DNA from 2 places in the Streptosporangium oxazolinicum genome. Region 1 is predicted to be linked to the other one. Evidence: predicted binding sites of a transcription regulator. Region 1 holds the regulator's gene; the other holds the start of a gene.
The links. The regulator LexA, encoded in region 1, represses DNA repair genes until DNA is damaged. The targets are predictions, from matches to a motif close to TCGAACANNTGTTCGA.
Positions count from the first base shown of each region.

Region 2: a site for LexA is predicted at 1,946-1,961, ahead of ABD817_RS07495 (SAV_6107 family HEPN domain-containing protein). Genes of this name have one in related genera too.

Region 1 covers NZ_BAABAQ010000004.1:444,789-449,132, forward strand. Annotated here, with positions in the region: gene ABD817_RS14890 (vitamin B12-dependent ribonucleotide reductase) at 1-173, opposite strand, end outside; gene nrdR (transcriptional regulator NrdR) at 258-719, opposite strand; gene ABD817_RS14900 (LysM peptidoglycan-binding domain-containing protein) at 1,126-1,398, opposite strand; gene lexA (transcriptional repressor LexA) at 2,183-2,893, shown strand; gene leuS (leucine--tRNA ligase) at 3,185-4,344, opposite strand, start outside.
Region 2 covers NZ_BAABAQ010000002.1:567,535-571,878, reverse strand. Annotated here, with positions in the region: gene ABD817_RS07510 (GNAT family N-acetyltransferase) at 1-144, opposite strand, end outside; gene ABD817_RS07505 (YbaK/EbsC family protein) at 357-833, opposite strand; gene ABD817_RS07500 (L,D-transpeptidase family protein) at 953-1,762, shown strand; gene ABD817_RS07495 (SAV_6107 family HEPN domain-containing protein) at 2,210-2,659, shown strand; gene ABD817_RS07490 (PP2C family protein-serine/threonine phosphatase) at 2,912-4,042, opposite strand; gene bldD (transcriptional regulator BldD) at 4,260-4,344, opposite strand, start outside.

The sequences.
Region 1 (4,344 bases):
CGCTGCTCGAAGTTGACCGAGCCGTCGCGCCAGTTGGTCATGACGACGTCACGGCGCTCCCAGACCAGCTCGTCATAGGGGTGCACACCTGGCGTGGTGAAGACGCGCTTCATCTTCAGGCCCCTACGTGGCCTCTTGCTCCCACGTGTCACCGCGCCGACAGTCTCCGTCATGACTTCCCCCTTCTGGAGCTCCGCAGAGCCCTCGAATCGGACCACACCAACGCGCCGCCTCACCCCCGGCGCCCGGGGCCTGCATCAGTCCCGCTCGGTGGAGCGCTCCGCGCGGAGCTTCTCGATCTCCGCCTCGAAGTCGGCCAGGGTCTCGAAGCCCCGATAGACGGAGGCGAAGCGCAGGTACGCCACCTCGTCCAGCTCGCGGAGCGGGCCCAGGATGGCGAGCCCGACCTCGTGGGCCGCGATCTCGGCGCACCCGGTGGCCCGGATGCTCTCCTCGACCCGCTGGCCCAGCTGCGCCAGGGAGTCTTCACCGACGGACCGCCCCTGGCACGCCCGCCGGACCCCGGCGATCACCTTGTCCCTGAAGAACGGCTCCGTCACACCGCTGCGCTTGCTCACCATGAGCAGGACGGTCTCCTGCGTGGTGAACCTGCGCCCGCACTCCGAGCACGTGCGCCTGCGGCGGATGGCCCCACCGTCCTCGGTGGCCCGGCTGTCGATGACTCGCGTGTCCATATGACGACAGAACGGACAATGCACGCGTGTCGCCTCCTTGACCTACCGAAGCGGCCACCCCACCTCACCCGCCCATGACACGCACGCCGAGACGCCCGCGCACACACCTTCGAATAGTCGAGGTGCGGTAATGGAAACACAATCTGTGGTGAAGGGTTGCGATGCAGCCACTAGATGTTGTGGTCCAACCGTAGAAGTGCTCGACCATGAACGCAAGTTGAAACGACCTTGTCGCACGAAGTCGCTGATCAGCCGTCACGTCCCGGCGTGTCGCCGCCCGAAGGAGGCCCCTCTCGCCCCGGGCGTCCCTTCCCTCACAATCACCCCAGGCGACCCGTCAGGAGGGACCTCTCACGTCCCCGGCGCCTCTTCCCTCACGATCGTCCGGAGACCTGTCAGGCGAGGCCCTTCAGTCGCGCCACCGACCGGGTCACCTCAGGGGGACGAGGCCCTCGGGGAGATAGAGCCGATCCCCCGGCCGGACCTCGGGGCCGGAGAGCCCGTTGAGGTCCATGATGCGACGGACCGCCGGGCCGGTGTCCGCCTCCTCCGTCAACGCGTCCGCGATCTCCCACAGCGTGTCGCCCGCGTGCACCGTGATCCGCGGCAGGCCCTCAAGACCCGCCCGCTCGCCCGCCGAGGCCAGGTCGACGCGCCCGCCGATCCAGAGCACCGCCAGGGTGAACAGCACGAGCACCGTCACCGCCACGATCCTGCCACGCCGGGTGAGCCGAAGCGGCCGCCGGGAGGCCCGCGGACGGCGGGAGACACCCGGACGGCGAGCGGCACCGGGACGGCGAGTGGCACCCGGACGGTGAGCCGCACCCGGACGGCGGGCGCCCACCGTGGGCGCCGCCGCCGATCCCGGCGCCCGTCCCGGCCCGGACTCGCGCCCGGCCCGCCGCCCGGTCCCCCACTCCGGCTCACGACCGGCCCGTCGCCTCCGGTCGCGCCCGGACGACTGCCCCGCCTCACGGCCGGACCCTCGCCCCGGCTCGCGTCCGGGCCGTCGCGACGCCTGCCCCGGCTCGCGCCCGGACTTCTTCACGGACTCGCGGCCGGACTCCCGCCTCAGCCCGGCCTCGGACCTTCGTACGGACTCCGGTCTCAGCGCGGACTCCGGTCTCAGCGCGGACTCCGGCGCGAGACCCGGCTCGGACCCCGGCTCCGGTCTCGGGGGCGGCACGAGCCGCAGGCGCGGCGCCCCCGGTGATCGCTGCGCCGCCCGGGACCTCGGCGTGACCCTGGATCGTGGTGTCGTCGCGGTCGGTTTCACGGTGCCCCCCATCCCTTCGACCTGGCCGAACACATGTCGAAGAAAGATCGGTGAATCGAACACGATGTCGATCGAACTCCCGTACGATGTTGTACACCACGGCGTCGCCGATTTCGAGGACATTCGAACAATTGTTTGAGTATGATCTTCGGCCGAGGTATGGTCGCTGTGTGCGACGTGTTAAATACAGACCGGGAGGCGAGGAGTTCGTATGAGCCAGCACAACGAGAACGGTTCGGCCGCCAGCGACCTGGCGGTGCGAAGGCGTGACTCCCTTGGCCTCACCCCCAGGCAGCGGAAGATCCTTGAGGTGATCCGCGATTCCGTGCAGCAGCGCGGTTACCCGCCGTCCATGCGGGAGATCGGCGAGGCGGTGAAGCTCACCAGCACCTCCAGCGTGTCGCACCAGTTGACGGCTTTGCAGCGCAAGGGCTACCTGCGGCGTGATCCGCACCGCCCCCGCGCCCTGGAGGTCCGCCTTCCCGGCGAGCCCGTGTTGTGGGTGGATCCCGACTCCGGTGAGGACGAGGCTCCGGTCAGCCGTCCGACCGCCGCCTATGTGCCTCTCGTCGGCCGGATCGCCGCCGGTGGCCCCATCCTCGCCGAGGAGAGCATCGAGGACGTCTTCGCCCTGCCCAAGCAGCTTGTCGGCGAGGGCACGCTCTTCCTCCTCCAGGTGACCGGTGACTCGATGATCGAAGCCGCCATCGCCAACGGCGACTGGGTGGTCGTACGCCAGCAGCCGGTCGCCGACAACGGCGACGTGGTCGCGGCGATGATCGACGGCGAGGCCACGGTCAAGACCTTCAAGCGCAGAGACGGCCATGTCTGGCTGGTCCCGCACAACCCCAACTACGACCCGATCCCCGGTGACGAGGCCACCGTGCTCGGCAAGGTCGTCGCGGTCCTCCGCAAGCTCTGACGCGAGCGTCCCGCGCAGGCTCGGAACCACCTTCCACGGGCTCTGGGACGTGGACTCCGAACCACCGAACCACACCGTTCGGGCACGGGCTTCGAATCACGCGCCTCCAGCCTCCGCGCGACACGCCGGAGGAGGCGCGACACGCCGGGTGGGTGGTGTCCCGAGGTCGGGACACCACCCACCCGGCGTTTTCACGTGACGGGATGTGCCGGGAAGTCCCCGCGCCGGGGGCACGGGAGCGAGGTTCCCGCAGCGACCCCGAGACCCGCGCGAGACGGCCTCCCCGGCCGCCTACGGGACGATGTTGACCAGCTTGGGCACGCGGACGATCACCTTGCGCGGCGCGCCCGACAGGAAGGACCGCACCTTCTCCGACGCCAGGGCCAGCGACTCCAGGTCCGCCTCGGAGATCTCCGGGGAGACCTCCAGCCGGTCGCGCACCTTGCCCGCGACCTGGACGACGCAGGTCACCGACTCCTGGACCAGCAGCGCCGGGTCGGCCACCGGCCAGCCCGCGGTGGCGACCGAGGCGGCGTGTCCCAGCCGCTCCCAGCCCTCCTCCGCCGCGTACGGCGCGACCAGGGACAGCATCACCGCCAGGGTCTCGGCGGCCTCCCTGACCGCCGGGTCGGCGGCGCCGGGCCCGGAGTCGATGGCCTTGCGGGCCGCGCTCGTCAGCTCCATCATCCGGGCCACCGCGACGTTGAAGCGGTGGGAGTCGATCAGCTTGGTGACCTCGTCGATGGTGTGGTGGACGACCTTGCGCAGGTTCAGGTCTCCCGCGGTGACGTCCACACCGGGCGCGGAGGCCGCACCGGCCTCCGCCATGACGCGGAACGCGCGGGCCAGGAACTTCTGCGAGGCCGCCGGGGAGACGTCGGCCCAGTCGATGTCGTCCTCCGGCGGCCCGGCGAAGACGACGGTCAGCCTGACCGCGTCGACACCGTGGGCGTCGATCTGCTGCCCCAGGTCGACGCCGTTGCCCAGCGACTTGGACATCGCCTTGCCGTGGTTGATGACCTGCCCCTGGTTCAGCAGGCGGGTGAAGGGCTCGACGAAGTCGACCATCCCCATGTCGTGCAGGACCTTGGTGAAGAACCTGGCGTACAGCAGGTGCAGCACGGCGTGCTCGACGCCGCCGATGTACTGGTCGATCGGCCCCCACCTGCGCACGCGCTCGACGTCGAACGGGCCCTCGTCGTAGGCCGGGTCGACGTAACGCAGGAAGTACCACGAGGAGTCGACGAAGGTGTCCATCGTGTCGGTGTCGCGCCTGGCCGGGCCGCCGCACTTGGGACAGGAGACGTTGACCCAGTCCTCGGCCGAGGCCAGCGGGGAGACGCCCTTGGGCGCCAGGGCCTCGCCGCGCATGTCGGGCAGGGTGACGGGCAGCTGGTCGTCGGGGACGGGGACCTCGCCGCAGTCGGCGCAGTGGATGATCGGGATCGGGC
Region 2 (4,344 bases), on a different contig from region 1:
GGGGTGGGTGGCGTGGTTTCCCATGATGAGCCTGCGGCCGGAGATCTGGTCGACCGGCGGGTGCATCGCCTCGGTGTAGACGCCGAGGACCGCGTCCAGCCGGAGCGTGAACTCGTCGGGGCCGATCCGTCGCAGTCCGATCACGCGTCGCACCCTAGCAGGGCGGGCGTGACGCGGGTCACCGCGTGGCGGGGGAGCGCTGTCCGGCGCTCACCAGGAGGTTTTCCCGCCGCCCCCGCCCGCCTCCGGGCCGGGCCGCGGAGGGCCCGACCGGCTCCCCGAGGCCGCCGGGAGCCGTACGAGCCCCGTACGGGGTCGTAGGCGGGGCAGGGGTGCTCGGAGGCCGTGGAAGGCCGTCACTCGACCTCGACGGGGAGCCCGCCGGTGATGCGGACGAGCTCGTCGAAGGAGGTCGGGAAGACGGTGTGCGGGTGGCCGGCGGCGGCCCAGACGACCTCGTGCTTGCCCAGCCAGGTGTCGACCAGGGTCCTGACCGGGGCGGGGTGGCCGATCGGGGCGACGCCGCCGATGACCTGGCCGGTGGCCGCCCGTACGAAGGCGGGGTCGGCGCGCCGCACCCTCTCTGCGCCGGCCGTCCTGGCGATCAGGTCGGTGTCGACGCGGTGGGCGCCGCTGGTGAGCACCAGGAGCGGCTCGCCGTCGGCGTCGAATATCAGGCTGTTGGCGATGGCGCCGACCTCGCAGCCGAGCTGCGCGGCCGCGGTGGCGGCGGTCGGGGTGGCCTCCGCGAAGACGACGATCTCGCCGGGGACGCCGTGCTCGCGCAGGACGGCGGCGACCTTCTCGATGTTCGGATGCAACTTTTCTGGCACCCGGCCACTCTAAACAGATTGACCGTTGAGTGCCGCTTTATAACCGGCGGCCTGCACGGGGAAACCGTGCGCTATGGTCCCTTGACCCGATCCATAGTGATATGAGGAGTTGATTGAAAGTGAGGGTTGGACAGCGCCTGGGAGCGGCCGCGCTGATGACGGCGGGAGCCGTGCTCCTCTCTTCAGCGGGCATGACCCTTCCCGTCGGCGCCGCCGCGGCCCGGACCTCGGCTTCCCCGGTCGTCACGGCCGTCACAGCCGGGGCGACGGTGGCGGCTCCGTTCGCCGCCCCGGGCAGGACGCTCAAACTCGGCGCGAAGGGCGCCACGGTGAAGGTGCTCCAGACCCGGCTGGCCGCGCTCGGTTACGCCCCCGGCAGGATCGACGGCCGCTACGGCGGGGCGACCCTGGCGGCGGTCTGGGCCTTCCAGAAGGTCAACGGCATCACGCCGACCAGCACCGTGGCACGCCGGACCTGGGACGCCCTGGAGGTCCCGGTGGCGCCGAAGGTGCTCGTCCCCAACGGCAAGCCGACCCGGGTGGAGGTCAACCTCGCCAAGCAGGTGATGGTCCTCTACGTCAACGGGGTGGCGAAACTGGTCAGCCACACCTCCTCCGGCAGCGGGATCGCCTACTGCGAGACGGCGACCTGGGAGGGCAGGGCCCAGCGGTTCTGCGGCGACGCCCGCACGCCGACGGGCGACTACAAGACCACCTGGCGCAGGGACGGCTGGCACAAGTCCTACCTGGGCCAGCTCTACAACCCGATCTTCTTCAACGGGGGCATCGCCTTCCACGGCGCGCTCTCGGTGCCACTGGCGCCCGCCTCCCACGGGTGCGTACGGCTGCCGATGCACGTGGCGGAGGTCCTTCCCGGCCTGCTCGGTACGGGGGTGCCGGTGCACGTCCGAGGCAGGTTCGTCCGATAGGGCGGCGGAGCGGCCGAGCCGGCGGGTGACCCCGCCGGTCGTGAGAAGGGCCCCGGGAGACGGCGATCTCCCGGGGCCCTTTCACGTGCCGTCACGCGCCCGGAGCGTGTGTCACATGCCTGATGTGTATGACACGCGTCCGATGCGCGTGGCACGTGCCGGGATGCGTCAGATGCCGGAAGATCGAACTTTTGTTCGTCGTTTTACTTGACAGTATTAGTGATCGAATTTATGTTCGATGTGATGACACGGGGCTCGCGGCTCGTGTTCCAAGGGCGGCCGATCGGGCCCACGTCGTCGGCGGAGACGATCGGGCCAGGTCAGGACGGGCGGGGAGAGGGGAAGCTCCTCGTCCGGCCGTCCGGTGGATTTGTCGGTGGGGTCTGCGAGTGTGACACCACCGGCGAAAACGCCGGAGCCGCTTGCGACCAAGGAGGCTGAAGCGATATGACCCCTCGGCTCAGCGATTCCGGTGGGCCCCGGTTGTCCCCCACGGTGCGGGCGCACCTCACAGACGCGCGCGACTGCCTCGAAGAGGCCGCCGCCGCCCGGACCTCCGCCGCGCGTTACGTCGCGGCCCACCTCGCCGCGCTCAGGGCGGCCGCCGCCGTCCTGGCGGCCCGTCCCCGTCCCATGGAGGGCCGCAGGAGGCGCAGGCTGCGCAGCGCCTGGGAGATGCTGCCCGAGGCCGAGCCCCGCCTGGCCGAGTGGGCCCCCTACTTCGAGACGAGCGCGGCCAAGCGGGCCGCCGCCGAGGCGGGCCTGACCCGCACGGTGTCCTCGCGAGACGCCGAGGAGCTCGTCTCCGAGGCGGAGCGTTTCGTCACCACCGTGGAGAAGCTGCTCGGCGTGCCGAGCCAGCCCCTGCTCCCCGGCGAGATCCCCCTAGCCGGTTAGAGCCGGAGCGGCCTCCCACCCGGGGTCGCCGCCCGAGCTCACCGGCGCCGTCCCCGCACGTCCCGTGTCCCCCGGTCCCGCCGGCGGGCACAGGGCGTGCGGGGACGTTTTCGTGTCCCCGTCCTTCAGTCCACCGGTTCCTCGCGCCGTCGTTCTGTCACGCCACCGTTCCTCGCGCCACGGACGCCACGGTTCCTCGCGCCGTGATCTTCGCGCCGTCGTTTTCGCGCCGTCGTTTTTCGCGCTCCGGACTCACGCCGCCGTGGAGCTCTGGCGGGCGGCACGGTGGCGCAGCAGGAGCATCGCGGCGTCGTCGCCCAGCGGCCTGCCCACGTGGCCGAGCAGATCGGCGCGGAGGGCGTCCAGCGAGCCCTGGGGGTCGTCGCCGTCCAGCAGGTGCGCCCGCTCCAGCAGCGGATAGAACTCGCCCGTGTCGTCGCGCGCCTCGATGACCCCGTCGGTGTAGAAGAGGACCTGGTCGCCCGGCTCGAACGGGATGTGGTGCGGCCGGGGCTCGCTGGCCTTGAGGGCGCTCATGCCCAGCGGGAGCGCCTCGTCCGGCGGGTCGGCGAACCAGATCCCGTCGTCGGCGTCGAGCACCATGGGCGCCGGGTGGCCGCAGTTGATGACGGTGATGGTGGAACCACCGCTGATCTCGGCCAGTACGGCGGTCACGAACTGCTCACCGGACAGCTCGCGGGCCAGGGCGTTCTCCAGACGCGCCACGACGCCCTGCAGCGTTCTCTCGTCGTGCGCCGCCTCACGGAAGGCCCCGAGCACGACCGCGGCCGTCTCCACGGCCTCCAGGCCCTTGCCCTGGACGTCTCCCACGATGATCCGGACCCCGTGCGGGGTGGTGACGACCTCGTACAGGTCGCCGCCGATCCTGGCCTCGGCCGTGGCGGAGGTGTACGAGACGGCCACGCCGATGCCGGGTCCCGCGCGACGGGGCACCGGGCGCAGCAGCACCCGCTGGGCGGCCTCGGCCACCGAGCGCACGTCGGCGAGCTGGTGTTCGTGGCGCAGCCGCCCGGCGCTGGCCAGCACGCTGGCCACGGTGACGCCGAGGATGGCGAGGAGGGTGATGTCGGTGCGGGGCATCCAGAGGATGTCGTTGTAGACGCCGAGCGCGAGGCACAGCACCAGGGCGACGACACCGACCACCGTGGTGCGGGCGAGGCCGCACGCCACGCTGGCGAAGGCGGGGCCGAGGGCGAGCAGCGGCAGGAGGCCGGAGGTGGGGCCCGAGCCGAAGTCGATCAGGGCCACCACGGCCATGACGACGAACGGCAGGAGTTTCAGGGTGTCCTGCGTCTTGGTGGTGCCGATCGAGGTCAGCAGCCCCAGGAAGGCGCGTGTCCTGGTCGATCCCAGCGACGCCATGACGGCGCGGAGACGGCTTTTCGGGCTCGGTCGAGAGTGATCAAGCCGATCATCCCCCGAGGCCATGTCCACCACATCTCGCTAAACGCATGTTTGCCTTTTCCTACCACAACGGCTGTAGCCCGGGGCGGGACGAGACGCACGTTTCTGCTGAGAGCAAGATTATCTGCGGGGTGGGCACGCCGGTTCCGGCGCACCCACGACCGGTCAGGGGTCGTCAGAAGGACTCGACGGCTCGGCGAGCCTCCGGGTCCAGGACACCCCAGCTGATGAGCTCCTCGGTGAGCTCACTGGGGGACTTG